4 regions of the Paenarthrobacter sp. UW852 genome follow, and region 4 is predicted to be linked to each of the others. Evidence: riboswitches for the same ligand, from Rfam matches in the RefSeq annotation. Region 4 holds a riboswitch; each other region holds the start of a gene.
What was found. A riboswitch is a leader RNA that binds a small molecule or an ion and turns the genes downstream of it on or off. The one in region 4 is predicted to bind S-adenosylmethionine.

Region 1 (7,314 bases), on a different contig from region 4:
TTGCCCACAGGTAACAACTTACGGTCGCGTAGGGTCGCAGACACGAGGCAGGATATGAGCGTGAGTGACAATAATCCTTTGCTGAAGCCGGGAGTCCCGGTACAAAAACACCCCTGGAGCCGGTATGTGGCCCTGGGTGATTCCTTCACCGAGGGCATCGGCGATCCCGAGCCCCGCAACCCCGGAGGCTACCGCGGCTGGGCCGACCGTGTGGCCGAAGAGCTGGGCCGTGGGCACGACGACTTCGCCTACGCCAACCTCGCCATCAGGGGCCGTCTGCTGCAGCAGATCGTCGACGAACAAGTGGGCCCCTGCCTTGAGCTCCAGCCCGATCTCGTCTCGATCTCCGCTGGCGGCAACGACCTCATCCGGCCGGGCGGCGACCCCGACCTGCTGGCCGAAAAGCTTGACGCCGCCGTGGCTCAGCTCGGTTCAGGCGGTGCCACGGTGGTCCTCTTCAACGGCCCCGACACTGCCTCGTCTGTCTTGGGGCGCATCCGCGGAAAGGTGGCCATCTACAACGAGAACCTCCGGACAGTGGCCGCACGGCACGACGCCATCATCGCGGACATGTGGTCCCTTCGGCAGTTGTCGGATTCCCAGATGTGGGACGTTGACCGGCTGCACTTTTCTCCTTTGGGACACCACACCATCGCCATGATGGTCCTGGATGCCCTTAACGTCGAGCACACCCTTGAGCCTTTGATGCCCAAGTCCCTTCCGCCGCGGACGTGGCGGGAAGCCCGCTCTTCGGACCTCGTCTGGGCGCGCGAGTACTTTGTCCCCTGGGTCCTGCGGCGGCTTCGTCACCAGTCCTCTGGCGACGGAATTACGCCAAAGCGCCCGACGCCGGGTCCCGTCTTCGGCGCCGACGGCACCTTGCTGCCGCGCAACTAACGTGCGGCTCGCGTCCGGGGAGGACCCCAATGTCGGATGATGGTTCTCCCCTGACGGGAAAGGTCCGGCAGTTGCGAATGAGGCGCCAGCAGCTGCGTGCTCCCCACGCCGGTTCGCCGGCCGAAGCCCTCCGCAACCTGCTGGCGGTCCAGTCACAGGAATTTCCTTACGCGCGGTGGACACTCGCCCAAAGGTGCCAACCCCACGCCGGGGTTACCGCAGCCGATGTCGAGCAGGCGGTGGCGGACGGCACCGTCCTGCGCACCCACATCCTCCGTCCCACCTGGCATTTTGTTCACCGGGACGATCTCGGCTGGCTGATGGGGTTGTCCGCCGACAGGCTCCATCAGGGAAACAAAGGCATGTACCGGCAAACCGGCCTGGACCAGGAAGCCGCAGCCCGAAGCGGACACGTCCTGGCGCGTGCCGTGGAGGGCGGGGCGCACAAGACCCGGGAAGAGCTCGCCTCGATCCTCGGCGCGGCCGGTTTGCCCAGCAAGGGTTTGGCGTTCATTTACCAACTCATGCACGCGGAAATCAGCCGGATACTGGTCAGCGGCAACCCCGTCCGATCCTCAGGTGGTGCGCTGAAACAGACATACGCCCTGTTCGACGAACGGGTCACGGGCACCGCGGGTGGGCCGCTGACGGGCACGGACCGTGAACAGGCCCTCGGGCGGCTGGCCCTGCGGTACTTCGCCAGCCGTGGACCTGCCACAGTCAAGGACTGCGCGGCCTGGTCCGGGCTCACCATGAAGGACGTGAACCTGGGGCTGACCGTTGCCCGTGAGCTCTCCCCCGGAACGCTCGGGGCGGCCTCTTTCGATGGGTTGGAATTTCACCTCGCCTCCGAAGACGTCGAAGGGCTTTCCGGGCCGCCCCAAGAGACGGCACTCCCCCGCGTTGACCTCATCCAGTGCTATGACGAGTACGTGATGGGGTACTCCCAGTCCCGGCACTTTCTCGGCGGAAAGGCACCGTACTTCCCCGAGGACAACAGCCCGCTGCACGTTGTCCTGGTGGACGGGCGCCTGGCAGGGTGGTGGCGGCACGCATTCACCAACGGCGTCTGCGAACTCGACATCAGGATGAACCGGCCCACGACTCCGGATGAAGACATCGCACTGGACGCCGAGGTGGCCCGCTATGGAAGTTTCCTGGGCCTCCCGACCAAAAGGGCATGAGACGTCAAGGCTAAGCTGGGAAGTCACTGCTTTAGGACTGGGAAAAGAAGGCCTGGTGGAGTTGCGCGGAAAGTTGACCGATTTCGGTCAGGAAGCCGTCGTGGCCAATCGGGGCTTCGATGACGTGGACCGGTACGTTCCCGGGAAGCGCGGCCGCCAATTCCCGCGATTGTGCGGGGAAGTAAAGCCTGTCACTGTCCACCGCCGCAACGAAGAACTGCGCAGTGGTCCGGGACAGTGCGTCTTGGAGTGAGCCACGCCCCCTGGTCACGTCGTGGGACATCAGGGCTTCTGTGATGGCAACGTAGCTGTTCGCGTCAAAGCGGCGGACAAGCTTGTTCCCTTGGTGGTCCAGGTAGCTCTCCACCTGGTATCGGCCCCGCTCCGCGAGGACGGCGGCAGCAAGCGGCGTTTCCTGGGGCTGCGGCTGACGTCCAAACCGGTAATCCAGTTCCAGGGCCGAGCGGTAGGTGATGTGCGCAATCCGGCGTGCCAACGCCAGGCCCTCTTCGGGGGCTGGGCCGCCGTAGTAGTCGCCGTTGTTGAAGTTCGGGTCCTGCCGGATGGCAAGGGTCTGGGCCTGCGCGAACGCAATCTGCTCGGCCGTGCTGTAGGCGCCGACCGAGATCACAGCGCACCGTTCAACCCGTTCGGGAAATGTCACGGCCCATTCCAGGGCCCTGGCACCTCCCATGGATCCGCCCAGTACGGCATGCCAGGCCTTGATCCCCAAGGTGTCCGCGAGTCGCGCTTCAGCCACCGTGCTGTCGCGCAGCGTGATCAGGGGGAACCGGGATCCCCAGGGCTGGCCGTCCGGCGCTTCGGTGGACGGGCCCGTGCTTCCGTAACAGCCGCCCACGATGTTGATGGAGACCACGAAGTACTTGGTGGTATCGATGGTGGCGCCAGGTCCGACGAGTTGTTCCCACCATCCTTCCTCGTCGGTTGCTCCGCGAGCCACATGCGTGCTGCCCGTGAGCGCATGCTCGATGAGCACGGCGTTGGAGGCATCCGCATTGAGCCGGCCCCACGTTTCATAGGCCAGGACAACGTCCGGAAGGAAACCACCGGCCTCGAGTTCGAGCGAACCGATGCTGGCGTACTTAACCGTGCCGTCCGCTTCTTCGGCTGTGGGTATGGCTGTTGCAGTGATGGTCATTCCTTTGACACCTATTCCTCGCGCTTGCCCGTCGCCTTGCGCGCGAACGGGCCAGGTCTTCACCCGGGGCACCCCACCGCGGAGGAGGGTTGCCGGCCAGCAAGCCGGGGCTACATGCTGGCACTCGTGACCTATAGAAAGAGTGTAGGAAAAACAGGGCAGCTCTGGCGAAGAATGTGACAACACTGTGACGGTTTCGGGTCACATCGTTCGCGAATGGGCGCTGTGGAGCGCCGCCCTTCGAATATTCGACGGCGCGGGGCGGCGCTGCACAGAAGGTGTTCGTTACTGGATCAGGCGGGCCACTAAGCTCCCTTGGCCGCCCTGAAGCCTGCTTCGAGGTCGGCGATGATGTCGTCCACGTGCTCGATGCCAACAGACAGGCGCACCAGGCCTGGTTTGACGCCGGCGATCTCCTGCTGCTCTGCGGTCAACTGGCTGTGCGTGGTGGAGGCCGGGTGGATGACCAGCGAACGCACATCACCGATGTTTGCCACGTGTGAGTGAAGCTCCAGCCCGTCCACGAAGCGCTTGCCGGCTTCGACGCCGCCCTTGATGTTGAACGCGACGATGGCGCCGGTGCCGTTGGGGCCATACTTCTTGCCGCGCTGGTACCACGGGCTGGACGGCAGACCCGCGTAGGCGACCGATTCGACGTCGTCGTGCGCTTCAAGCCATTCCGCCACTTTGGTGGCGTTGGCGACGTGGCGTTCCACGCGAAGGCTCAAGGTTTCCAGCCCCTGGGCGATCAGGAAGGCATTGAAAGGCGCGACGGCGGAGCCCAGGTCCCGGAGCAACTGGACGCGGGCCTTGAGGATGTAGGAGAGGTTTGCGCCGAGCGCCCCGTCCTTGCCGAGGTCGCGGGCATAGACCAGGCCGTTGTAGCTGGGATCGGGGGTGTTGAAGCCCGGGAACCGCTCGGGGTCCTTGCCGAAGTCGAAGTTCCCCGAATCCACGATCACGCCGGCAATTGCCGAGCCGTGTCCGCCGAGGTACTTGGTGGCGGAGTGCACCACGATGTCGGCGCCCCATTCGATGGGACGGATCAGGTAGGGAGTGGACAGGGTGTTGTCGACAATGAGAGGCACCCCGGCCTGGTGCGCGACCCCTGCGATACCTTCGATGTCCAGGACGTCCTGGCGCGGATTGGACACCACTTCGCCGAAGAAGAGTTTGGTGTTCGGCTGCACGGCGTCACGCCACTGGTCCAGGTTGTCCGGGTCTGCGACGAAGGTAACCGAAATACCGAACTTCTTCAGGGTATGCGCGAGCAGGTTGTAGGTCCCGCCGTAGAGGCTGGGGCTGGCCACAACGTGGTCACCTGCCTCGGCGATGTTCAGGATGGCGAAGGTCTCCGCCGCTTGTCCGGAGCTGAGCAGGAGCGCGCCGAGGCCCCCTTCAAGGCTGGCGATCCGCTGTTCAACGGCATCCTGGGTGGGGTTTCCGATGCGGGTGTAGATCGGCGCGAGCTCAGCCAGTGCGAAGCGGTTGGCTGCGCTTTCGGCGCTGGGGAACACGAAGGACGTGGTCTGGTAGATCGGCAGCGAACGAGCACCGGTGGCGGCGTCGGGCTCTTGACCTGCATGGATCTGGCGGGTTTCGAAAGACCATCCTTGGGACATGGAGTTCTCCTGTTCGTGGCACATGGTTTCAACGGAATTGATGGAGTGGTGTGAACTGGGGCCAGTCTAGGAATACCCTGCGGGCCTTGGACAGCTTTGTGACGCCGGTGGAATGATTCGGTCCCCCGGCGTACGTTTGTGACACTGTTGCACCCTTGTGCAATAACATCCCATGTTGGTAAGGCTTGGCTTAGCTGAGACGCCGATCACAAAGTGCCAAGATGATGCCATGCGCATGGATCACGTCTCTTACGCCTGTGAACGAGATGGCCTTTTGGCCACTACCGAACGAATTTCCGCGGCATTGGGAGTGGACGCAGTCCGGGGCGGAGTGCACCCGCGCTTCGGAACCCGGAACATGATCATTCCCCTCGCGGATAACAAGTACCTGGAAGTCGTGGAGGTCCTGGACCACCCGGCTTCCGACAAGGCCCCCTTTGGCCAGGCAGTGCGTGCACGCTCGGCTGCCGGTGGCGGCTGGATGGGCTGGTGCGTCGCCGTTGACGACCTCGCCCCCTTCGAGGAGCGCCTCGGCCGCGCCGCCGTACCCGGTAACCGCAAGTTCCCTGACGGCCGCGAGCTGGTGTGGCAGCAGATCGGCATCCTTGGCCTGATTGCCGATCCCCAGGTCCCTTACCTCCTCAAGTGGGAGGGCGACCCCACCCTGCATCCTTCAAAGGTCTACGAAAGTGACGTGAAGATGTCCAGCCTCACCATTGCGGGCTCGGCGGAACGTGTGACCGAGTGGTTGGGCGAACCCGTGGAAAAGCCGCTGGAGGACGTAGCCGTCCAGTGGATCGCACCGCGGGGTACTCCGGGCATCATGGCTGTGACCTTCGAAACAGCCTCCGGGGCCGTTACCATCTGACCGTTCCACAAAAGCTTCGGCCGCCATCAGCGGGTGCCAATGACGTCACCCACCGATGGCGGCCGGATATTTTTAACGGCCGCCTACCCCAGCCCCACTGCCTTCCCGAAGAGGCTGAACCCAACGAACGCTACAATGTCCAGCAACGCGTGGGCGATGACCAAGGGCATCACCCGCTTGGTCTTCGTGTAGATCCAGGCGAAGAGCAGGCCCATCACGACGTTGCCAATGAAGGGCCCAAAGCCCTGGTAAAGGTGGTAACTCCCGCGCAGGACTGCGCTGACAGCGATGGCCACCGGCGTGCTCCACCCGAATTTACCGAAGCGGTCCATCAGGTAACCGACCACGATCACTTCCTCCACGATCCCGTGCCGGATCGCGGACAGGATCAGCACAGGCACCGTCCACCAGTACGCGTCCAGGCCACTTGGCACAATCGCCGTGGTGATGCCCAGTGCCCTTCCTGCCGCGTAAAGGCCCAACGAAGGAATACCGATGGCTGCTGCCAGTCCCAGGCCGTGGAGCAGGTCCTTGCCGGGCCGGGCGAAATTGAACCCCAGCCGGGCGAACGCTGATCCGTTGTCGCCATTCCGGTTTGCCTGGACATGCGTGGACAGGAAGTAGAACACCAGAGCCACAGGCACCAAGGCAAACACGATGTCCAGCAACTGGTACGTGAGGTCGAAGTATTCGCGGGTGCTTTGGGACCTGTTCAAGGTCGAGGTCGCATCCGCCAACGGCGCCCGGGTCATCTTGTCCAGCAGCTGCACCACCGAATAGACGGCCGACTGCCCCAGGGAAAGACCAAGCACAATCAGCACTTCGGCGCGCAGCCGGCGTTGGGAGGCAAGGAACATGTACCTATCTTGCCTGCAGTTCCTGCCACTTTGCCGGGAACCGCCGCCCTATGCTTGGTGGGATGGGTGCCCCTGGGAGAATTTTCATGATTCGGCACGGCCAGTCCGCCGCGAATGCCGACACGTCCATCTACAACCGTGTGCCGGACTATCGGATCCCCCTGACGGACCAAGGTCTGGAGGAGGCACGGATCGCCGGTGAGGACCTTCGCCGGAAGCTCGACGGCGAGCAGGTCTGCGTCTACGTTTCACCGTACCTGCGCGCCTATCAGACTCTTGAAGCCATGAACCTTGGCCCGCTGGTGGAGCGGGTGGTCGAGGAGCCCCGGCTGCGCGAACAGGACTGGGCCAACTTCCAGATAGCCGGAGACATCGAGGACCAAAAAGAGCTCCGCAACCTCTACGGCCATTTCTTCTATCGCTTCCGCGAGGGCGAGTCAGGCTCGGACGTGTACGACCGCGTGTCCTCGTTCATGGAAACGCTGTACCGCCATTGGCAGAAGCCCACCTATGCACCGAACACGCTGCTCGTGACGCACGGCCTGACAATGCGCCTGTTTTGCATGCGCTGGTTCCACTGGACGGTGGAGTACTTCGAGTCGCTGAACAACCCGGAGAACGCCGAGTTACGCACGCTGATCAAGAACGACGACGACCAGTACAGTTTGGACCTGCCGTTCACCCAGTGGGTGCCCAGGGACGTGGACGACTCTGTGCTGCACGCGCC
Region 2 (7,314 bases), on a different contig from region 4:
GGTTCGAAGTCGTTGACCAACCGGTACCTGGTGCTTGCAGCTTTGGCGGATGGGCCGTCACGCCTGCGGGCTCCCCTGCATTCCCGCGACTCTGCCCTCATGATCCAGGCCCTTCGGCAGCTCGGCGCCACGGTCACTGAAGAACCCGGCGACGGCGACTACGGACCCGACCTCCTGATCACGCCGCTGGATCCCCTGGCTACAAGCGCAGAAACCGCCATCGATTGCGGGCTGGCTGGAACTGTGATGCGTTTTGTTCCGCCGCTCGCGGCGTTGCGCCGCGGGGCTACCGTGTTCGACGGCGATCCGCATGCGCGCAACCGACCCATGGGCACCATCATCGAGGCCTTGGTGGCGCTGGGGGTTCCTGTCGCCGCTGAAGGCGGCAGGACGCCGTCGGCCCTTCCGTTCACGGTGGAAGGCACCGGGGAGGTGCGCGGGGGGCACTTGGTGATCGATGCCAGCGCTTCGTCGCAGTTCGTCTCTGCCTTGCTGCTGGTGGGTGCGCGTTTCACCGAGGGCCTGCACCTGGAGCATGTAGGCAAGCCCGTTCCGAGCCTTGACCACATCTCGATGACGGTGGCGACCCTCCGCAGCGTCGGGGTCTCGGTGGACGATTCGGTGCCGAACCACTGGCGGGTATCCCCCGGTCCCATCAGCGCCTTTGACCAACGGATTGAGCAGGACCTCTCCAACGCCGGCCCCTTCCTGGCAGCTGCGCTGGCTACCAAGGGAACAGTCCGCATCCCCAACTGGCCATCCGGCACCACGCAGGTGGGCGACATGTGGCGGAGCATCCTCGCCACCATGGGAGCGGAAGTCACTCTTCAGGACGGGACGCTGACCGTTACCGGTGGTCAGGAGATCAAGGGCGCGGACTTCGACGAAACCAGCGAACTCGCACCCACCGTTGCCGCGCTCTGCGCACTTGCAGCCGGCCCTTCGCGTCTCACGGGCATTGCCCACCTACGTGGCCACGAAACTGATCGGCTCGCGGCCCTGGTGGCCGAGATCAACAGGCTGGGTGGTGACGCTGAGGAAACGGCTGACGGCTTGGTTATCCGGCCGGCTGCCCTGCATTCCGGGATCGTGCACAGCTACGCGGACCACCGCATGGCCACAGCGGGTGCCATCCTTGGCCTCGCCGTCGAAGGGGTCAAGGTCGAAGACATCGCCACGACGTCTAAGACCATGCCGGAGTTCCCGGACATGTGGGTTCGGATGCTCGGGACTGCCGGCGCGGAAGAGGCCGGCAACTGACCATGGCCCGCGACGCACGCTCCTGGGACGAGTCCGATGTCCGTATCCGTCCCAACAAAAAAGGGTCACGCCCCAGGACCAAGGACCGCCCAAGCCACGATGACGCCGTCATTGGGCGCATCATCACCGTAGACCGGGGACGGTACCGGGCAATTGTCGGGGAAGACACCGACAACGAGCGCCTGGTCATCGCAGCACGGGCCCGTGAACTGCGGCGTAACCCCGTGGTCCCGGGTGACTTCGTCGCCCTGGTCGGAGATGTCTCCGGAGACCCGGATACCCTCGCCCGCCTGGTCCGGGTGGAGGAGCGCAGGACGCTCCTGCGCCGCAGTGCTGACGACACCGATCCGATCGAACGTGTCGTCGTGGCCAATGCCGATCAACTCGTGGTGGTGGTGGCGGCCGCGAACCCCGAGCCCCGGACCGGATTCATCGACCGCGCCCTGGTGGCCGCGTATGACGCCGGCATCGAGCCGCTGCTGCTCATCACCAAGGCGGACGTCAAGGACCCGGCGGAACTGCTGGCGAACTACCTCAGCCTGGACTTCCCCGTAATCATCAGCCGGACCGCCGATTCAGGGGCCGGCGGCATTGACGCGCGTTCCGACGACGGCCTGTCCGCCCGCCTCGACCGGGATGCCGTCGCGCAGCTCCGCTCCCACCTCGGCGGAAAAGTAACTGTCATGCTCGGCCACTCCGGTGTGGGCAAGTCCACCATGGTCAACGCCCTGACGGGAGCCGAACGCGCCACTGGCGGCGTAAACGCGGTGACGGGCCGCGGCAGGCACACCTCCTCGTCGGCCCTGGCCCTTAAACTCGATGACGCCCCCACGGGAAGCTGGATCATCGATACTCCCGGCATCCGCTCCTTCGGTTTGGCCCATGTGGACCCGGACCGGATCCTGCGTTCCTTCCCCGATTTGGAGCCCGGCACGGATGGCTGCGAGCGCGGCTGCAAACACGACGCAACCGCCATCAATTGCGGACTGGATGCGTGGGTCAACGAAGGCCATGCCGGACCGTCAGGCGTCGCCCGCCTTGCCTCACTGCGTCGCTTGCTTGGGGCTGATCCCCGGCTCGAAGCGAAAGAGGCCAAGGAATTGGGCACGGTCAACTGATCGTGGCGGCTTCACGTCCCCACTGCGGCCAGTGATTCAGGATAGTTTGGTGGCATGACCCATCCCGTTTCCACCTACAACGATGACTTGCGTCTCGCCCACGTCCTCGCAGACTCAGTAGATGCCCAGACCATGGATCGCTTCAAAGCGCTGGACCTGCAGATCGAAACCAAGCCGGACCTCACACCCGTCACAGATGCGGACAAGGCCGCGGAGGAAGCGATTCGCGGCCAGCTGTCCCGTTCCCGCCCCCGCGACGCCGTCTTGGGCGAGGAATTCGGCAGCAGCGGACACGGCTCGCGTCGTTGGATCATCGATCCCATCGATGGCACCAAGAATTTTGTTCGCGGTGTTCCGGTATGGGCAACGTTGATTGCGCTGGTCGATGAAGGCGAACCGGTTGTTGGCGTAGTGAGCGCCCCGGCTCTGGGCAAGCGGTGGTGGGCAGCCAAGGACATGGGCGCTTACATGGGCCGTTCGCTCGCCTCCGCCACACGCCTGAAGGTTTCCAACGTCTCCCGGTTGGCGGACGCGTCGATGTCGTACTCGAGCCTTTCCGGCTGGAAGGAACGCGGCAACCTCGACGAATTCATGGGACTCACAGAGGACATCTGGCGTACTCGCGCCTACGGGGATTTCTGGTCCTATTGCCTGGTCGCCGAAGGCGCCGTGGATATCGCCTGCGAACCTGAGCTGAATCTCTACGACATGGCTGCCTTGGTGCCCATCGTCACGGAAGCCGGCGGACGCTTCACGTCGCTGGAGGGCGAAGACGGACCGTTCGGCGGTAACGCGTTGGCCACCAACTCGATATTGCATTCGGAGGTCCTCAAGCGCCTCAACCCTGGGCTGGACGACCTCCTCTAGCTCCGGTTGCGGCACGGCCCGCATCGAACCATCACGAAATTTTCGACGGCGGACGACCCCTTTTGGGGCCGTCCGCCGTTTTATCTTCGCCCAATGACGACTTTTTCGTTCCACGTAACAATGCGCTTAACAATGTCCACCGGCTTTGGAGTGGCTGATGGGTATGCCCTAACCTTTTTTACAGGTCACGAGTGCCAGCGCTAAACCCCGGTTTGCTGGCCGGCAACCCTCCATTCGCGGTGGGGTGCCCCGGGTGACGACCCGGCCGGTCCGGAACGGATACGGCAAGCGCGGATCCCCCATGCGGGGGTCCCTCTTAAGTGAGGTCCCATGAGCACCGTTACGTTCAACGCCAACACCATTCCGTCGTTTGCTGAGGCAAGCGCAGTGCCGGTTGCTGCTGCACGTCCGCTGGCCGCTGTCACGGGCGCGGAGTTGCAGGCGCCCCTGATCCAAGGCGGCCATGTCCGTTATGCCAACCTCGACTACGGCGCATCGGCACCTGCCCTGACCATCGTCTCGGCGCACCTCAACGAGGTCTTGCCTTACTACGCCAGCGTTCACCGCGGTGCGGGTTTTGCTTCGCAGATCAGCACCTCTGTCTACGAAAATTCCCGGAACATCGTGCGTGAATTCGTGGGCGGCCGGGCTGATGACTCCGTGATTTTCACCCGCAACACCACTGACTCCCTGAACTTGCTGGCCGGATGCCTCCCCGTGGTTGATGGCCAGGTCGCTGGCGAGGTCCTGTACCTGGACATCGAACACCACGCCAACCTGCTGCCTTGGCAGGGTGTGCCCCACCGAAGCGTCGTTGCAGCACCAACCCTGGCCGCCACGTTGGATAAACTCCGCGATGAACTCGCCCAAGGCGGCGTGAGCCTGCTGGCGGTCACAGGCGCTTCGAACGTCACCGGTGAAATCCTCCCCATCGCCGAACTGGCTTCCCTTGCCCACGGGTTCGGCGCACGGATCGTGGTGGACGCCGCCCAACTTGCACCCCACCGCCGCATCAACATCGCAGAAGCGGACATCGACTACCTGGTCTTCTCCGGCCACAAGCTCTACGCTCCGTTCGGCGCTGGAGTGGTGGTGGGGCGCCCTGACTGGCTCGACGCCGGCGTCCCCCACCTGGCTGGCGGCGGAGCCGTCCGTGAAGCCCGGTTGGACTCGGTCAGCTGGGCTACCGGACCGGCCCGCCATGAGGGCGGTTCTCCCAACGTCCTGGGAGCGGCAACCCTGGCCCGCGCCACCCAGGTGTTGGCCGGCCTGGATGAGCAGGAATGGCATGACCATGAAGCGGCCATACGTTCCTACCTTGTTGAAGGCCTGGAAGCGATTGAGGGCGTCTCTGTCCACAAGATCTTCAGCGATTCCGTAGACACCATTGGTGTGGTCAACTTCTCCGTGGAAGGCTTCGACGCCGGTTTGGTCGCCGCCTACCTCGCGGCGGAACACGGTGTCGGCCTTCGGGATGGCCGGTTCTGCGCCCACCCGCTGCTCAAGCGCCTGGGATTGCCGTCAGGTTCGCTGCGGGCAAGCTTCGGCGTCGGCTCCCGGTTGGAGGACGCCACCAGGTTGCTGGCAGGCATCGAGGAACTCAAGCGCAACGGACTTGGCTGGGACTACGTAGTGGACGAAGGCCGCTGGGTGCCCGCGAACGACCACCGCAGCTACCCTGAATGGGCACCCAATACTCCGGGCACGGCAGGCGCAGCGCCCTGCACTGTGGACTAGGAATCCGCGCACCAAAGGGTTCCACGGCTGCGGTAAATTCGTAGGGTACCTTTTGGCAACCCTGTGAAGGAGCTCCGCGTGTCCACGCCGTCCCCCGGAGCCGCGAGTCATCCGGCGGTCATTCCCGGACCAGCAGGACCACGCGGTCCCAAGCTCCACGCCACCCGCAGGCACGAACTGGGCCAAAGCTTCCAGGACGGCGGGGAACATTATGACCGCGTGCGCCCCGGATACCCCATGGACTCCCTGGAATGGATCCTGCCCCAAGGGGCCCTGACAGCGGCCGACATCGGGGCGGGCACCGGCAAGTTCACGTCGCTTCTCCTCCAGCGGGACCTGGAGGTTGCCGCCGTCGATCCTTCACCGGACATGCTGGAACAACTGCGCAAAAGCTATCCGCAGGTCAACGCACTGGTGGGAACAGCCGAGGCAACAGGGCTGACGGACTCAGCATTCGACGTCGTCAGCGTTGCGCAGGCATGGCACTGGTGCGACCCCCTCCCCGCCAGCACGGAGATCGCCAGGATCCTCAGGCCCGGCGGAACGATGGGCTTGGTGTGGAACCAGCTGGACACGTCCATTCCCTGGGTCCACAGGCTGTCCCGGATCATGCACGCAGGAGATGTCCACAAGCCGGGATTCCGGCCAGTTATCGGTCCGGAGTTCCATGGCCTGGAACGCCACCTGACCACATGGGAGGATCCCCTGACTCCGGAGGACATCATGGAGTTGGCGAAGTCGCGCAGTTACTACCTCCGTGCCGGCGAGGCCACCCGGGCGAAAGTCATGGATAACCTCCAGTGGTACCTCCACGAACATCTTGGACATGCTGCGGGCGAAACAGTGCCCGTGCCCTACGTGACGCAAACGTGGCGTGCACTCAAGGTCCAGGGTGCGCCGCCACGGTAGGCTTGGTGTGTGAAGACCAGTACGCCCTCCTCCTCGATCGAGGACTACGTCAAGGTCATCTACTCCTATACGGAGTGGCAGGACAAGCCGATCACGTCCTCCCAGCTCGCCCAAAGGCTGGGCGTGGCCAACTCCTCCGTCTCGGAAATGGTCCGCAAGCTCAAAGACCAGGGCTTGGTTGACCACCAGCCCTACAGCGCCATTCGACTGACCGCTGAAGGCATGCGGCTGGCCTTGTCCATGGTGCGTCGGCACCGGCTCATCGAAACCTACCTTGTGGAGGAACTGGGCTACAGCTGGGACGAGGTCCACGACGAAGCAGAGATGCTTGAGCATGCGGTGTCCGACACCTTCATCGAACGCATGTCAGCCAAGCTTGGACACCCCGTCCGGGATCCGCACGGCGATCCCATTCCGTCGGCAGACGGAATGGTGGACTTGCCGCACGCGTACCAAATGATCGAACTGGACCAAGGGCATGCCGGGAAGATCACCCGCATCAGCGACGAAAACCCCGATCTCCTCCGTTACCTGGCTGCCCAGGACATCGCGCTGGACGCGCCTGTTGAAGTCATGGGGCGCAAGCCGTTCGGTGGGGCACTCGTTGTGAGGATCGGCAGCGGACCGGATCGCCGTGAGTTTGACCTGGCCGATGAAGTCGCATCGGCCCTGTGGGTCCAAAGCGCAGGAGTCCATCCTGGGTGCGTGCTCCCCGGGCGCTGAAGCAGCCGCACGTCCGGCTAGCTGCGCTGGCTGGCGGGACCGCCGTCGTCGGACGCCGTATCAGTAACGCTTCCGGCAGAGGCAGCCGCTTCGCGCGGCGGGTTCCGGATCCCGACGGCGGACGCCAGGCCCCCGATGACGAAAAGGGCCGCGGTGACCAGCAAGGCATTATCCAGGCCCTGCCGCGTGAACACCGGTCCAACGATCACCCCGGCGAAGGCAATGGTAATCAAGCCGGCAATGCGAGCCACTGCGTTATTGACCGCCGAGCCTATACCGGCCTCCTCCGTGGGCACTGCACCCAGTATCGCCGCCGTCAGGGGAGCCACCAGAGTAGCCAAACCCACGCCAAAGACAATCTGGCCGGGAAGCACCTGCGTCCAATAGTTGAGGGGCTCCTGGACCGTCAATGACATCAGGAAGCCCACGCCGCACAACAACGGACCTGCCGTCATGAACCAACGAGGGCCATACTTGCCGGCAAGGCCGCCAAAATACGACGCACACAGCATCAGGATGACCGTACCCGGAAGCAGTGCAATGCCGGCCAATGTCGCACCCATACCGCCCACCTGCTGAAGGTAGATGCCCAGGACGAAGAACCCCAGCGAAATCCCGCCGTAAATAGCCAAGGTAGCCACGTTGCCCCACGCAAAATTGCGGATAGCGAAGAGCCGCAGCGGCAGCATCGGCTGGGCAG
Region 3 (7,314 bases), on a different contig from region 4:
CCACCTGCTCGATGGTGAGTCGTTGCGCCTGCCGGGCTGCGCGGATTCTGGAACCGATGGCAACTGGAACGTTGCTTGGTTCAACGGGGAGAGCCTTCATTCACGAACCTTTCAGGCCTGTCATGTGGCCCTGTCATTGGAGCAATAGTAGCCGGAGCGCGCAAAAGGAGGACCAGAAACGGCCGAAGCATGACTTAAGCATCTTGACTGTTACTCCCATCACAACATATCCTCTGAGGCAACAAGTGTTGTCTGTGAGGCATACAACACCCTCCCCAATCTCCAATCGTCAGCACGGAGACTTCGACCCTTCGCAGGAGTATCGTCGAAATCCCCAACCTCCGTGCATCAGCTCCAAGGACCGTTCATGGAATCTTCGGCTATAAACATCGCAATCGTGGTGGTGTACCTGCTCGCCATGCTGGCGTTCGGCTGGTGGGGCAAGTCCCGCACCAAGAACAACAGCGACTTCCTGGTGGCCGGCCGCCGCCTTGGCCCCTTCCTCTACACAGGCACCATGGCCGCGGTGGTCCTCGGTGGCGCATCCACCGTCGGCGGCGTCGGCCTGGGCTACAAGTTCGGCATTTCCGGTATGTGGCTCGTGGTGGCCATCGGCGCCGGTGTGCTGCTGCTGAGCCTGCTCTTCGCCGGCACCATCCAGCGCCTGAAGATCTACACCGTCTCCCAGATGCTCAGCCTCCGCTACGGCAGCAAGGCCACGCAGACATCCGGCATCGTGATGCTCGCGTACACCCTGATGCTGTGCGCCACGTCCACTGGCGCCTACGCCACCATCTTCGTGGTGCTCTTCGATTGGGAACGCTGGCTGGCAATCGCCGTTGGCGGGGCAATCGTGCTGGTCTACTCAACCATTGGCGGCATGTGGTCCATCACCCTGGCTGACCAGGTGCAGTTCATCATCAAGACCGTGGGCATCTTCTTCCTGATGCTGCCGTTCGTCATGAACGCTGCGGGCGGCATGGACGGCATCCGTGGGCGCCTCAAGGACAGCTTCTTCCAGATCGACGGCATCGGTACCCAGACGATCATCACGTACTTCGTTGTTTACACGCTGGGCCTCCTGATCGGCCAGGACATCTGGCAGCGCGTCTTCACCGCCAAGACCCCCACCGTTGCCCGCTGGGGCGGCGCCACGGCCGGTGTCTACTGCATCCTCTACGGCATCGCAGGTGCCTTGATCGGCCTGGCAGCCCGCGTGGCCTTGCCGGATATCGACGTCGCAAACCTCGGCAAGGACGTGGTGTACGCAGAGGTAGCAACCCACATCCTCCCCGTGGGCATCGGTGGCTTGGTCATGGCAGCGGCTGTCGCCGCCATGATGTCCACCGCCTCCGGCGCCCTGATCGCCGCCGCAACGGTTGCGCGCGCCGACGTCGTCCCGTTCGTGGCCAGCTGGTTCGGCAAGACCATCAACACTGACGACACCGAAAACCCCGAGCACGACGTCAAGGCAAACCGATACTGGGTCCTTGGCCTGGGCATCGTTGCGGTCCTGATTTCCATGGCCGCGCAGGACGTGGTGGTGGCCCTCACCATCGCCTACGACATCCTGGTAGGCGGACTCCTGGTCGCGATCCTCGGCGGCCTGGTGTGGAAGCGCGGCACAGGCATCGCGGCTGCATGGTCCATGGCAGTCGGCTCGGTGCTGACCCTGGCCCTGCTGATCATGTTCGCCGTGGGAGTCATCCCCAGCGAAGACGGCGTCTACGCGAACGAACCCATCTACTACGGCCTGGCGGCCTCATTCCTCGTTTACGTGGTCATCTCGCTCCTGACGCCGCGCACCGACCCCGCAGTCCGGGCCGCCTGGGACAAGCGCGTGGCAGGTGCGATCTCCGAGGAACTGCCGGTCGAAGCACACCCGGTCAGCTCCAATAAGGCCTACTGACCCGAACACGCAGGACAAGCGACACAAAGCAACGCCCGACGGCGGCGCTCCCCTCACGGGGCAGCGTCGCCGTTTTGCTGTACCCCCAGAAAGTACTCGTTGTGGGGCCTGCTCTGCGGGCTCTAACTCCATCCAACGCTGCAGAGCAGGCCCCACAACGAGAGAGCGCCCCAGAAAGAGAGCGAGCCCCACAACGAGAGCGCCGCGTGCGGTAGTGTTGTGCCAGCTTCAAGAGATGTGGTGCCAAGCTCCGACTGGCCACACACCAACCCCATGTTCACGGGTGGTTCGGATGAGGAAGCGGCCCGCCCCGGACCCAAGACAACCGAGCGGGCAAGAGCACTCCCCCAAGGAGAAGTACCTTGCCGTACCACGCCGACAGCAGCCAAGCCCCCACGTCGCCGGCACCCGGCGCCCAAACTACCGGCGCGAAGAAACCCGACTCGCAAAAAACCGGCACCCCCGCCGAACCCGCAGCCAGCAAGGTTACGGTGATCCCCGCCGTCGACCTCTTCCTGGGGATCGTCACCATAGCGACCGGAGCGAAGAGCGTGACGGTCCGGCACCCCGATCCGCGGTTGATCGCCCGGGCGCTTGCGCAGGCCGTCCGCCCCACCCAATGGTGCGCTGCGTCAGGGACTCTGACGGTGACCGTTGCCGCCGTCGGGAAGCCCATGGGGCTGCCGAGGCACTTTACCTTCCCGGAGCAAGCTGCCTAATCCTCTTCGTCTTCCTCCCGGAAGTCGTCTGTTTCATCGATCGGGACCACCCGTTCGTCATCCTCCGGTGCGTCCACTTCCTCCACCCAGGGCTCGTCCACTTCCTGGTCCTCCGCGTAGTCGTAGGCCGGGTCGGACTCCACAGTTGCCCGCTCCGGGTAATTGGCGTGTGATTCGGTGGTGTTCATGATGCAACCTCCGTCCCTTGGGCCGCGAACGACCCGATGACCTTGCGCGGGAGACCCCGCCCCTGTCATTCCATCTGAGCACCGGCCCACGGACCGGTCAAGGGGCCGAAATTACGGTGCACCGAACATTCCGGTTGAGGAATACCAGCCAAAAATCCCCGAGAATAACCGGTAGTGTGGGGCGTGCAATGGGGCCGCAACTACCCCACCCAGCACAGGAGAAAAAGTGCAACAGCACCAGGAATCCCACGGTCCGTCGAGCCCCGTTCCGGACCCCATCAACGAAACCGAAGCCCCGCAAGAGGCCGAAGCACCACAAACCGCGCCGACGTCCTCGGACATCAGGCGTTGGCGTCAGTACCTGGCGGACGAGCGGGCCGAAGCCGCCGTATACCGGGAACTCGCCCAACGCCGGGACGGCGAAGAACGCCAGATCCTCCTGGCCTTGGCCGAGGCCGAAGGCAGGCACGAAGCCCACTGGCTCAAGCTCCTCGGGGAGCACGCAGGAATGCCCAAGGCGGCGTCCGGCCGCAGCCAGTTCCTGGGCTTCCTGGCCCGCAACTTCGGATCGGTGTTCGTGCTCGCTTTGGCGCAGCGGGCCGAAGGCCGCTCCCCCTACGGCACCGAGCCGGCCGCAACGCCAGCCATGGTGGCCGATGAGCAGATCCATGAAGAAGTGGTCCGCGGGCTCGCAACCCGTGGCCGGAACAGGTTGTCCGGCACCTTCCGCGCCGCAGTCTTTGGCGCGAACGACGGCCTGGTCAGTAACCTTTCCCTGGTCATGGGTATGGCCGCCACCGGAGTGCCCAGCCCGGTGGTGTTGATGAGCGGCGTGGCGGGTTTGCTGGCCGGAGCCCTTTCCATGGGCGCAGGAGAATACGTCTCCGTGCGCTCACAACGGGAACTGCTCAACGCCACCCTCCCCACGCAGGCCACGCTTACCGCTGCGCCGTCCCTGGACATTGAGCACAACGAACTGGTTCTGGTGTATCTGGCCCGCGGCATGACCCAGGAAGCGGCCGAGCACCGGGCCGCCGAACGCATGGGATTGTTCAGCTGCGATTGCGATCCCAGCCTTTCCCTGCAGCCCGAGAAGCCGGCCGAGGACGAGCACGAATCCGTGGGCTCAGCCTGGGGCGCAGCGTTGTCCAGCTTCTGCTTCTTCGCCTCGGGCGCCATCATCCCCATCCTGCCGTTCCTGTTCGGCATGACCGGTGTCGCGGCGCTCATGGTGGCCGGTGTCCTGGTGGGCATCGCGCTGTTGGCGACCGGCGCCGTCGTCGGCCTTCTGTCCGGTACATCGCCCCTCAGCCGCGGCCTGCGGCAGCTTGCGATCGGCCTGGGAGCGGCAGCCGCCACGTACGGACTGGGATTGCTCTTCGGCGCAGCGATCGTCTGAGTTGGACGGCTCCGGCCGCAGCCCGTACTGTTGGTTCGTCCTCCGCGCTGCCCCGCGTGACCAGGGCGTGAGGAATGGAGAGCCGTGGACCCGGAGCGGGAAGAAGTGCGTGTGCCCAGGCACCGGCGCACGGGAACTGCTTTGCGTGTTCTCCGCGGTGTCCTCCTGGCCGTCGTCGCGGCCGTCATTGCCGTCCTGGTCAGCGGTTACCTGCACGGCGACCCCCGCATTACAGCGCTCTTTCCCGGGGCGGGTGTGCCCGGCACGCCGCAGCAAGGGAGCCAGGGGCAAGGGAAAGCCGCCCGCCCCGTTGACGCACCGCCGCCGGGGCTTGAGGAAGCAGACGCCCCGCTGGCCTCACCGCCGGCGCCCGGAACCACCAACGATTCCTACAAGTTCCTGGCGACCAACGACGACGGCACTCCCGTAGGGTACTCGCCCTGCCGGCCGCTGCATTACGTCGTCAACAACGCAACCGCACCGGAAGGATCCGACGCGCTGCTGACCACCGCCATCGCGAACATTTCTGCTGCGTCCGGCATCCAGTTCGTCAACGACGGCACCACCGACGAGCTGCCGGTTGAGCGCCGCGAACCCTACCAACCCGCCAAATACGGAGACCGGTGGGCTCCGCTCCTGATTTCCTGGACGACGCCGGAGGTCGCACCGGCCCTGGCCGACAAAGTGATCGGTACTGGCGGCAGCACCATGTACTCCCTCAACAACGGCCCCAAAAGCTACATCACCGGCAGCTTGGAGCTGGACACCCCACAGGTGACAGAGCTGATGTCCAGCGGAGGCGCGGACTACGTGCTGGCGGTCATGCAACACGAGCTGGGGCATGTCATGGGCTTGGACCACGTGGACGATCCCATCCAACTCATGTACCCGGAAATCGGGGCACCGGACGGGCTTGCCGCCGGCGACCTGAACGGCTTGCACCTGCTGGCATCGGCACCCTGCCGCAAGGACATCTGACAAGCTTCGCTTTCCAGCAGTCGCGCCATGGACTCGCGGCGTCGCCGGACTTATGCTGACGGTTACGGTCGACGGCGGCGCCCCCACCACCCGTCGCGGCCGCTACGTCAGGGGGTTCCATGGAACCTTTTGGGTCGTCCAAGTGGCCAGACCATGATCCTCCCCGGCCGAATTTCCTCCCAGTGGTTGCGCGTCCGCCCGAAGATCCGCCTGTCAGGCCGCCCATCAAGCACAGCAGCATCGCCGCCATCCTGTTCTTCTTCGGCATCCTCGGACTCGTCTGCGCGGGCGCCTACTTCAGCGGCGAACTCCAACAACTCGTCACCGGCTCGCCCCTTGTCCAAGGCCAACCACCACGGCCCGGGGTGGTGCCCTTTGGGCAGCGCCAGGATCCTCCACCCGGACTCGAGGAAGCCGACGCACCCCTTGGCAAACCTGCGCCGTTGAAGAAGACCAGCTCCTCGTACAAGTTCCTGGCCGTCAAGGAGGACGGGACCCCGCTGGCCTATTCGCCCTGCCGGCCCATCCACTACGTGGTCAACTCCGATCTTGCGCCGGCTTCCTGGCAGGCCATGGTGGAGGAAGCCATCCGGCAGGTGAGCCTCGCTACCGGACTGAAATTTATCTACGACGGTCCCAGCTCCGAGGTTCCTTCCACCAACAGGTCCGGGTACCAGCCCGCGAGGTACGGAGACCGTTGGGCGCCGGTGCTGATCGCGTGGAGCACACCGGAGCAGGTCCCCCGCCTGGCCGGACAGACCGTGGGCCTTGGCGGAAGCTCCTCCATTGGCCTGAGCAACGGCTACAAGGCGTACGTCACCGGCACGCTCTCCCTGGACGCTCCCCAGTTCGCCGGGATCATCGACACTCCCCACGGCCAGGAAATAGGCGTGGCTGTCATCATGCACGAACTGGGGCATCTTGTGGGACTGGACCACGTCAGCGACCCGCGCCAACTCATGTTCGACGAAGCATCCTGGGTTCGGGAGTACGCAGCCGGCGACCTTACCGGGCTGGCCCAACTTGGCTCAGGCGCCTGCAGCAAGGACTTCTGAGCAGCTTCCTCAGTGCCCGGTCACAACCGCGAGCGCTTCCTCCACGCTGTCCACCAGGAAGATCCGGCCTTCCATGGGCTTTCCGGCGGCCAGGCTTTGAAGCATTGGCCAGGCCGGGAAGGTCCGCTCCCAGTGGTCGCGTCCCACCAGCACCATGGGCGTGATGGTTTCGGGCGCGCCATAGTAGTTTTCGCACGCATCCTGGAAGATCTCCTGCACAGTTCCGGCCGCCCCCGGCAGGAAGACGATCCCGCCATTGCACAGTTCCAGCAGGATGGCTTCGCGGACGGCGTTGGCGAAGTATTTGGCGATGTGGGTGGCGAACAGGTTGGGAGGTTCGTGTCCGTAGAACCACGTGGGGATGCCAAGCGTCGGAGTGCCTCGCGGATGCTGTTGAACGACGGCTGCCGCCTGGCGCGCCCACGCTGTCACGGACGGCCTGAACCCGGGTACCTGGGCGAGCGTGTCAAGCGCGGCTGCGGTATCGGCGTCGGGCAGTCCGCTCAAGTAGGCGCCCATGTTGGCCGCTTCCATGGCACCGGGACCACCGCCGGTGGCGACGGCGAAGCCGGCTTTGGCCAGGAGCCGTCCCAACCGGGCAGCGTCGGCGAATTCGCGGGTCCCGCGCTGGGCGGCATGCCCACCCATGACTCCCACCAGTTTGCGGTCTGACAGGGCGCCTTGATCCAACAGTTCGTCCAGGGCATCACCGATCGCATGGTCGTGCAGGGCGGCAGCAAGGGTGGCATCCAGGCTCTTCCGCTGCCCGGGCAGGATGCTCCACTGGTAAATCCTGGCATCCAGGGTGGCCTCGTACTCTGTGGCGGAAATGTCATGGTAGAGCTCGTCGGCCGAGTAGAGGCTCCCCCGGTAGGGGTCGAACGGGATTCCCTGCATCTTGGGAAAGATGAGCGCCCCGCGGCGTCGGAGGCTCTCTTCCACGCCGTCGTCGAAAGTGCAGCCAAGGAAGATCGCGCCCTGGGGGTCCAGGGCCTTAAGCTCACGCGAATGTCCACGGAGGTCCAAAGACTGCGCGTGCCAACCGTGCATCGACCCGGCCCCTGCG
Region 4 (7,314 bases):
CCAAATCGTGGCCATTCGTGAAGGAGAGTTCCTTGAAGCGCAATTGGGAAGGCGTGGTCCTCAAGGTGATGGGCGCCAAGGACTTCACCCTGAAGGTGACGGGGCGCGAGGAGATCACCCCGGATTTCCTCCGAATCCATGTACGGGACGGCGGACTCCTGGAGCGCAGTGGCGTGCACCCCACCATGTGGATCCGATTGTGGTTCGACGACTCCGGAAAAGCGCACCAGCGCGCCTACACCGTGGTGAACGCGGACCCGGCGGCATGCACGTTCAGTATGGACTTCGCGATGCACGACGGCGTGGCGGCGGATTGGGCATGGTCGGTACAAGCCGGCGAAACCATCGAGGCCACCGTCCAGGGCAGCTCATTCACCTTCCCACAACCCACCCCGCGCCGCATCTGGGTGGTGGGGGACCCCGCGTCCGTCCCCGCCATCAACTCACTGCTGGACGAACGGGACCGATGTGCCCCCGGAGCGGCGCCGGTGACGGCCTGGTTGGAATACCAGCACGACGCCGACACCTCACTGCAGGTGCGCACGTCCGGTTCCGACGTCGTCACCTGGATTCCGCGCAAACGTGACGGGGCTGCCTTGGTGGAGGAGGTCTGCCGCGCCCTTGATGCTGACGTGGTCTCGGCCTCTGAGGACTTCTTCTGGGTAGCCTGTGAAGCGTCCAGCACGAGGGCCATCGTCAAGCATCTGCGCAAGGAGCTCGGTGTGGACAAGCACCGCATTGACGCCTTGGGATACTGGCGGGCTTAGGACTCCCTCCAGCTCAGGAAACCCTTCTGCCCGTCCGGCGGCGTAAGGACCACATCACGGCCGTACTTCTTTTTGGCTTCGGATCCGATGAACGCGTCGGGAACGATCCGGACCGCCTTGGCAACTTTGCCGTCCTTCATGAAGACGAACAATGCCGGCGATGCCGTATAGCGGTTTTCCTTGGTGATGGGTTCGCCGAAAGCCGCTTCGATGTCTTTGGCCAAGGTCCCCTCCATCACGAAGCCGGCCTGGTCCCATTCGAAATCAGTGGCATCGGCAAGCTTCAAAGCGGTGCCCTTCGTTGCGGCTTCGAGTACTTGGCTGTTGAGTTTGTCGTTGGATTCGGGCATGACAGATCCTCCCAGGGAGCAGGCGGCCAGTATGCAGGCCAGGACGAGGGCGGCCAGGCCCAGCAGGGCAGCGGACGTTCGCCCTTGGGGTCGGGCCGGGTCAAGATGTGGTGGGTTCACGAGGTGGTCCGCGATTCCCGGCCTACTTCATTGTTGTACAGATCCATGGCCTCGCGCGGGGCAGGGTTACCGGGGAGTTGCTCGTGTGCCGTGGCGTAGTCCTCAGCCCACTCTGCGCCGAATTCCTTCACCATCAGGGCGTTCCAGTACGCATGGCGGAAGGCGTCGTTCTGGTCGTCGTTTTGGTCTGCGCTGGGGAAGCGTTCATCAGCGACATTGAAGGCGTCATCGTGGATGCCCTTGAAAGCGTTCAGTTCGAAAGGTCCAAGACCATTCAGCATTTCGGCCTCCTTCTCGGTGACAACCCTCTGGTCCACCACGAACTTCAAAGGGTCCCAATCGCCCGGCCAGTTGGTTGTCTCCGCATCGCTGACCTGGTATTCCTCGAGGATTTCCTGCGCTGGGGCGGCCGGGGTCGGTGTTCGTGGCGGCCCACTGAATGGTTCCGCTTCCACCGGACCCGCCACCGACGGAGGCTTCCGTGGAAGCACCTGAGAGTCCAGCTCGCGTGCCCGCGCCGTCAGCATGGAGGCGCCGTGCGCCAAAGACTTTGAGAGTGCTTTGAGCTGGTCGACGTCGGCGCCGTAGAAAGCCATGTTTCCCCCTTGAACTTTGGTGCAATGTTTCGCCATCGGGCTGTTGAGCACAACGGGGACAACTTCCCCTGTGGAAAGGGAGGCGCCTCACCCGCATAGGCGACTACCGACGTCGAGCTTCATATCTCACGGTACGGGTACGGTGTGACATTAACCGCTCGAGCGGAGTTCTGCTGGCCACTTCTAGCTCATTTGTGATATTTCTTGGTTATGACGCAAGCTACGCCAGAACATATAGGCCTCCTGCTCCGCAACGCTCGGAGCGAAAAGGGCTGGACGCAGGGGCAGTTGGCTACCGAGCTGGGAACCAGCCAAAGCGCAATCGCCCGCATGGAACAGGGCAAACAGAACCTGAGCCTCAGAATGATCGAACGCCTTGAAGCGATTTTTGGGCGATCGATCGTCAAAGTCGGCAAGCCCCAGATGACCCACCTGCGGGTAGAAGGTGGCCGGACGCTCTCCGGCGAGGTGGACGTCAACAGCAGCAAGAACGCCGGCGTGGCGCTTCTTTGTGCAAGCCTCATCAATCGTGGCACCACCACGCTGCGCCGCTTGGCCCGCATCGAGGAAGTCAACAGGATCGTAGAGGTCCTGACCTCCATCGGTGTCGAGTGCACGTGGCTCAACGGCAGTGATCTCCGGATCCGCAGGCCCGAGGTCCTGGACCTCGAATCGATGGACGTCGACGCCGCCCGCCGTACCCGCAGCGTCATCATGCTTTTGGGTCCGCTCCTGGACGAGACCAGCGAGTACCTGCTGCCCTACGCCGGGGGTTGCGACCTCGGAACCCGCACTGTTGAGCCGCACATGCAGGCCTTGCGTCAGTTTGGACTCGCTGTGGAGGCCCGCTCCGGGTTCTACTCGGTGACCGCACCACCCGCCGACGGCGATAACCGGTCCTTCGTCCTGACCGAACGCGGCGACACCGTTACCGAGAACGCCATCATGGCCGCCGCCCACCGCGAAGGTACGACGGTCATCCGCAACGCCAGCCCCAACTACATGGTCCAGGACCTCTGCTTCTACCTGCAGGGGCTTGGCGTGGAGATCGACGGCGTAGGAACCACTACCCTCAAGATCACGGGCCGGTCCGCCATTGACGTCGATATTGAATACTTCCCTTCAGAGGACCCCATCGAGGCCATGAGCCTCATCACCGCGGGCATCGTCACCAACTCGGAGGTCACCATCCGCCGGGTGCCCATCGAGTTCATGGAGATCGAGCTCGCCACCCTGGAGCAGATGGGCCAAAACCTGGAGGTCTCCGGCGAGTACATGGCCCGCAACGGCCGCACCCGCCTGGTGGATGTGACCACCAAGCCCTCCGAACTCCGGGCTCCCCAGGACAAGATCCACCCGATGCCCTTCCCCGGCCTGAACATCGACAACCTGCCGTTCTTCGCCGTGATCGCAGGCAACGCCGAGGGCCAGACCATGATCCACGACTGGGTCTACGAGAACCGCGCGATCTACCTGACTGAGCTCAACAAGCTCGGTGCCCAGGTGCAGCTGCTGGATCCACACCGGATCTACGTCAACGGACCCACCAAGTGGCGTGCCGCGGAAATCGGCTGCCCGCCGGCCCTGCGTCCGGCAGCCTGCCTGCTCCTGGCGATGCTGGCGGCCCGGGGAACGTCCGAGCTGCGCAACATCTACGTGATCGAGCGTGGATACGAGGACCTGGCAGAGCGACTGAACACCATCGGCGCGAAAATCGAGTACTTCCAGGACTAAGCCACGCAGGTTCAGACCTGTTTGAGGGCCTTCTCCAGATCCAGGATGAGGTCGTCGACGTCCTCCAGGCCCACGGACAGGCGAACCACGCCATCGCTTAGCCCAATTGCTGCGCGGCCCTCCGGACCCATGGCCCGGTGGGTCGTCGTGGCCGGGTGGGTGATGAGGGACTTGGAGTCGCCAAGGTTGTTGGAGATGTCGATGACTCCGAGGCCGTCCAGCAAAGCGAAGGCGGCCTCCTTCGCGGAACGTCCAGCCGACGGCGAAAGCTCGAATGTCAGGACCGTACCGCCGGCCTTCATCTGCTTTGCCGCGAGCTCGTATTGCGGGTGCGACTTCAACAGCGGGTACTTGACCCAGCTGATGGCGGGCTGCTGCTCGAGCCATTCCGCGATCTTCAAAGCGGACGCAGAGCTGTGATTCACGCGCAGCCCCATGGTCTCCAAACCCTTGGTCAGCACCCAGGCGTTGAACGCGGACAGCGAAGGTCCGGTGTGCCGCATGAGCTGCTTGACCGGGCCGTCGATGAACTCCTTGGTGCCCAGGATGGCGCCGCCAAGAACGCGGCCCTGGCCGTCGATGTGCTTGGTGCCGGAATACACGATCACGTCGGCGCCCAGCTCACCACAGCGCTGCAGCAGTGGAGTGGCAAAGACATTGTCGACGACGACGGTCGCGCCGGCGGCATGCGCCAGCTCGCTGACGGCGGCGATGTCGACGATCTCCTGCATGGGGTTGGACGGAGATTCGAAAAACACGGCCGTGGTGGGCTTGGACAGGGCTTCACGCCACTGGTCCAGGTCGGGTCCATCAACGAATACTGTCTCCACGCCCCAGCGCGGAAGAATTTCGTTGAGGATCACGAAGCAGGACCCGAACAGGGAGCGGGCGGCGACTACGCGGTCACCGGCAGCCAGCAGGGCACCCAAGGCGGTGAATACCGCAGACATGCCGGACGCCGTCGCAAAGCAAGCCTCGGTGCCTTCCAGCAGGCGGAGCCGTTCCTGGAAGGTGGCCACGGAGGGGTTGCCGTAACGGGAGTAGACGAATCGCTCGTCCTCACCGGTGAAGGCACGTTCGGCAGCGGCAGCCGATTCGTAGACGAAGCCAGAGTTCAGGAAGACGGCCTCGGACGTTTCCTGGAAGTTGGTGCGGTCAAGACCGCCACGGACGGCCTGGGTATCAGGATTCCAGCCAGCGGCGTCAGGATTGAAAGTCACTTAGTCGGTCCCCAGGTTCGTCGGAAGGCCACGGTTTTTCCAGCCATTTACAGTGCGCTCGCCATAACGGTCAGGCTCGCCTTCAAAGCCCTCAAGGACGTTGTACGCGGTGAAGCCTGCCTGGGTTGCGGCGATGGCTGCTGCGATTGAACGCTGGCCGGAGCGGCACAGGAAGACGAGCTCCACGCCGTCGTCTTCGGGCGCTTGCTGCCGTAGGTCCTCGATGAAGCGGGAGTTGGGGATGCCGCCGGCAAGGTTCCACTGGATGAACAGGGGATCGTTGTCCGTAGCTTTGGTGTCCGGGATACCGATGTGGGCCCATTCGCCCTCGGTACGGACATCCACCAGGATGGCACCCGCCTCAAGTTTGGCCCACGCGTCCTGCGGGGTCAGGTCGCCTGCGTAGCTCATGCGTGGCCCTCGAATGCTTCGTCGTCGTCATTTTCAAGCTGGTCCACGGCGTCGGCCACGGCGGCGTCTGCGTGGGCGATCGCTGCGGGAAGCACGATTGCCTGGGCGACGATGACGTCCGTGCCGTTAAAGGTGGCTGCCGGGCTGCCATGGAGCACATAGCCCTCGGCGAGTGCGGAGCTGATCCGCTCGCAGAAATCGCGGGTGTCCGGGCCTGTGATCAGGCGGTAAGAAAGTTTTTCTTCAGTGGGTTCAGGCATTGCTGGTGCTCCTCAGTCACGCTTGCAGTTCGAATTTGTCCGATACGCCGAGTAGTCACCTGAGGCACCCCGCCGGAGAGAGGGTTGCCGACCAGCAAGTCAGGGCTTCGCGCTGGTACTCATTACTCAAGAAAAACGTAGCATTCAGGGCGCCTGGGCTGCATGTGGCGGAGGTTTGCCCGCCGTCATGTTGCGTAACCGGAGGGTGCTGTGGCAGGGCCCATTTATGACGTCCCGGGAGCATAATTGACGCAGTACGTCCCCCTGTAACTTCGCAAGAAACCAGGTCGCGGTGAACGAACAGAGCAGTCCTACACTCAAGCCCATGCTGCATTTTGGATGGTTCGTGGGCCACGGATTCGGAGTTCAGGGTTGGGGGACGCCCGGCTACGGGCTGGGCTATGACTGGAAGAAGCCGGCCCTGTACCAAGAGGCCGTGCGCGCCTTCGAGCGGTCCGGGCTCGACCTGTTCATCATCGAGGACTCGCTTACCGTTCCTGATACCTACGGCGGTACGGCCGAGGTGTCCCTGGCGCATGCATCCTTCGCACCCAAGCACGACCCCCTCGCGTTGGTTCCCTACCTGCTCTCCGCCACCGAGCACCTGGGGATTGTGCCCACGGTCAGCGCTTCCTTCTATCCGCCCTTCACCGCCGCCCGGCTGCTGGCCACCTTGCAGCACTTCTCAGAGGGTCAGCTTGGCTGGAACGTGGTGACGTCCGGCAGCGACCTCGCGGCGCAAAACTACGGACTGGACCAGCAGATTGAACATGACCTGCGGTACGAGAAGGCGGAGGAATTCGTCGACGTCGTGAGGCGGCTTTGGCGGAGTTGGGAACCAGGCGCCGTGATGGAGGACGTTTCCGCCGGGGTATTCGCCGACCACACCAAAGTTCACCCGATCAACCATGAAGGCGACTTCTTCAAGGTCCGGGGCCCCCTGAACACGGCGCCCCTGCCGGAGGAGCCCGTGTTGGTTCAGGCGGGGGCTTCACCACGCGGCAAGGCGTTTGCCGGCGGACATGCCGATGTGGCGATCGCCCTGGCACGTGGTGTGGACGGGATGAAAGCGTACCGGGACTCGATCCGCGCCGAGGCTGCGAAGGCCGGCAGGAACCCTGATGACGTGAAGGTCTTGTTTGTCCTCAAGCCCACGGTGGTCGGTTCCGCTGCCGAAGCCGAGGAACTGCGTGCCCAGCGGCGTGAGCTCACCCAACGCGACATCGACAGCCAGCTCAACTCCATCTCCTACCTCTCCGTGATCGACTTCAAGCAGTTCGACCTCGATGCCCCGTTGCCCGAGCTGACTACCAACAGCAACCAAGGAACCTTGGAGCACTTCGCCAAAGCAGCGCCGCCAGGTTCCACGCTTCGCCAGATCCTGCAAGCCCGCAGCGGTGGGGCAGGGGACTCGATCATCGGTACGGTGGGCGAAATCGCCGACTACCTCGAAGAAACCGGCTCCGCGGTGGGCGGCGACGGGTTCCTTTTCTCCGGCTTCGTTGATCCCGTGACGGTGCACGGAGTGCTGGACAAACTCACCCCTGAGCTGCGCCGGCGGGGGCTGTTGAGGAAGAGTTACGGCAACGGCGGATTCCGGCAGAACCTCCTGGACTTCTGATGACGTCCGATGATGCAGGGACCCTGGTGATAGGAACGGCCCCGATACGCGCTGAACGCTTGGCCCTGGCAGCCAGCGACGACTCGTTTCACGTGAAACTCAACCATGATGCGTTGACTTTGATCGGCCGATCCCGGGAGATCCTGGAGCAGGCCGCGGCGTCCGGCCAGCGGGTCTACGGGCTCAATACCCTGCTGGGATCCGGTCGTGACACCGTTGTGGAGGACAAGTCGAT

Region 1: it holds a riboswitch for S-adenosylmethionine, as region 4 does, so the genes downstream of both, NEK97_RS03470 (homoserine O-acetyltransferase) here and NEK97_RS08565 (DUF1737 domain-containing protein) in region 4, are expected to answer to the same signal.
Region 2: it holds a riboswitch for S-adenosylmethionine, as region 4 does, so the genes downstream of both, NEK97_RS07395 (aminotransferase class V-fold PLP-dependent enzyme) here and NEK97_RS08565 (DUF1737 domain-containing protein) in region 4, are expected to answer to the same signal.
Region 3: it holds a riboswitch for S-adenosylmethionine, as region 4 does, so the genes downstream of both, NEK97_RS05260 (hypothetical protein) here and NEK97_RS08565 (DUF1737 domain-containing protein) in region 4, are expected to answer to the same signal.

What each region holds. Positions count from the first base shown of each region.
Region 1 covers NZ_JAMSGY010000002.1:48,498-55,811, forward strand. Annotated here, with positions in the region: gene NEK97_RS03460 (SGNH/GDSL hydrolase family protein) at 55-897, shown strand; gene NEK97_RS03465 (winged helix DNA-binding domain-containing protein) at 975-2,081, shown strand; gene NEK97_RS03470 (homoserine O-acetyltransferase) at 2,113-3,240, opposite strand; SAM riboswitch class IV at 3,256-3,372, opposite strand; gene NEK97_RS03475 (bifunctional o-acetylhomoserine/o-acetylserine sulfhydrylase) at 3,546-4,886, opposite strand; gene NEK97_RS03480 (VOC family protein) at 5,092-5,730, shown strand; gene NEK97_RS03485 (CPBP family intramembrane glutamic endopeptidase) at 5,814-6,587, opposite strand; gene NEK97_RS03490 (histidine phosphatase family protein) at 6,674-7,314, shown strand, end outside.
Region 2 covers NZ_JAMSGY010000003.1:257,673-264,986, forward strand. Annotated here, with positions in the region: gene aroA (3-phosphoshikimate 1-carboxyvinyltransferase) at 1-1,260, shown strand, start outside; gene NEK97_RS07385 (ribosome small subunit-dependent GTPase A) at 1,263-2,378, shown strand; gene hisN (histidinol-phosphatase) at 2,433-3,245, shown strand; SAM riboswitch class IV at 3,429-3,542, shown strand; gene NEK97_RS07395 (aminotransferase class V-fold PLP-dependent enzyme) at 3,576-4,982, shown strand; gene NEK97_RS07400 (class I SAM-dependent methyltransferase) at 5,103-5,891, shown strand; gene NEK97_RS07405 (metal-dependent transcriptional regulator) at 5,901-6,614, shown strand; gene NEK97_RS07410 (MFS transporter) at 6,632-7,314, opposite strand, start outside.
Region 3 covers NZ_JAMSGY010000002.1:457,838-465,151, forward strand. Annotated here, with positions in the region: gene NEK97_RS05250 (helix-turn-helix domain-containing protein) at 1-100, opposite strand, end outside; gene NEK97_RS05255 (sodium:solute symporter) at 368-1,909, shown strand; SAM riboswitch class IV at 2,136-2,255, shown strand; gene NEK97_RS05260 (hypothetical protein) at 2,272-2,628, shown strand; gene NEK97_RS05265 (hypothetical protein) at 2,625-2,816, opposite strand; gene NEK97_RS05270 (VIT1/CCC1 transporter family protein) at 3,043-4,215, shown strand; gene NEK97_RS05275 (matrixin family metalloprotease) at 4,300-5,193, shown strand; gene NEK97_RS05280 (matrixin family metalloprotease) at 5,376-6,248, shown strand; gene NEK97_RS05285 (LOG family protein) at 6,258-7,314, opposite strand, start outside.
Region 4 covers NZ_JAMSGY010000004.1:85,306-92,619, forward strand. Annotated here, with positions in the region: gene NEK97_RS08535 (siderophore-interacting protein) at 33-767, shown strand; gene NEK97_RS08540 (hypothetical protein) at 764-1,237, opposite strand; gene NEK97_RS08545 (hypothetical protein) at 1,234-1,833, opposite strand; gene NEK97_RS08550 (UDP-N-acetylglucosamine 1-carboxyvinyltransferase) at 2,044-3,567, shown strand; gene NEK97_RS08555 (O-succinylhomoserine sulfhydrylase) at 3,579-4,787, opposite strand; gene NEK97_RS08560 (rhodanese-like domain-containing protein) at 4,788-5,198, opposite strand; gene NEK97_RS08565 (DUF1737 domain-containing protein) at 5,195-5,458, opposite strand; SAM riboswitch class IV at 5,472-5,585, opposite strand; gene NEK97_RS08570 (NtaA/DmoA family FMN-dependent monooxygenase) at 5,751-7,079, shown strand; gene NEK97_RS08575 (aromatic amino acid ammonia-lyase) at 7,079-7,314, shown strand, end outside.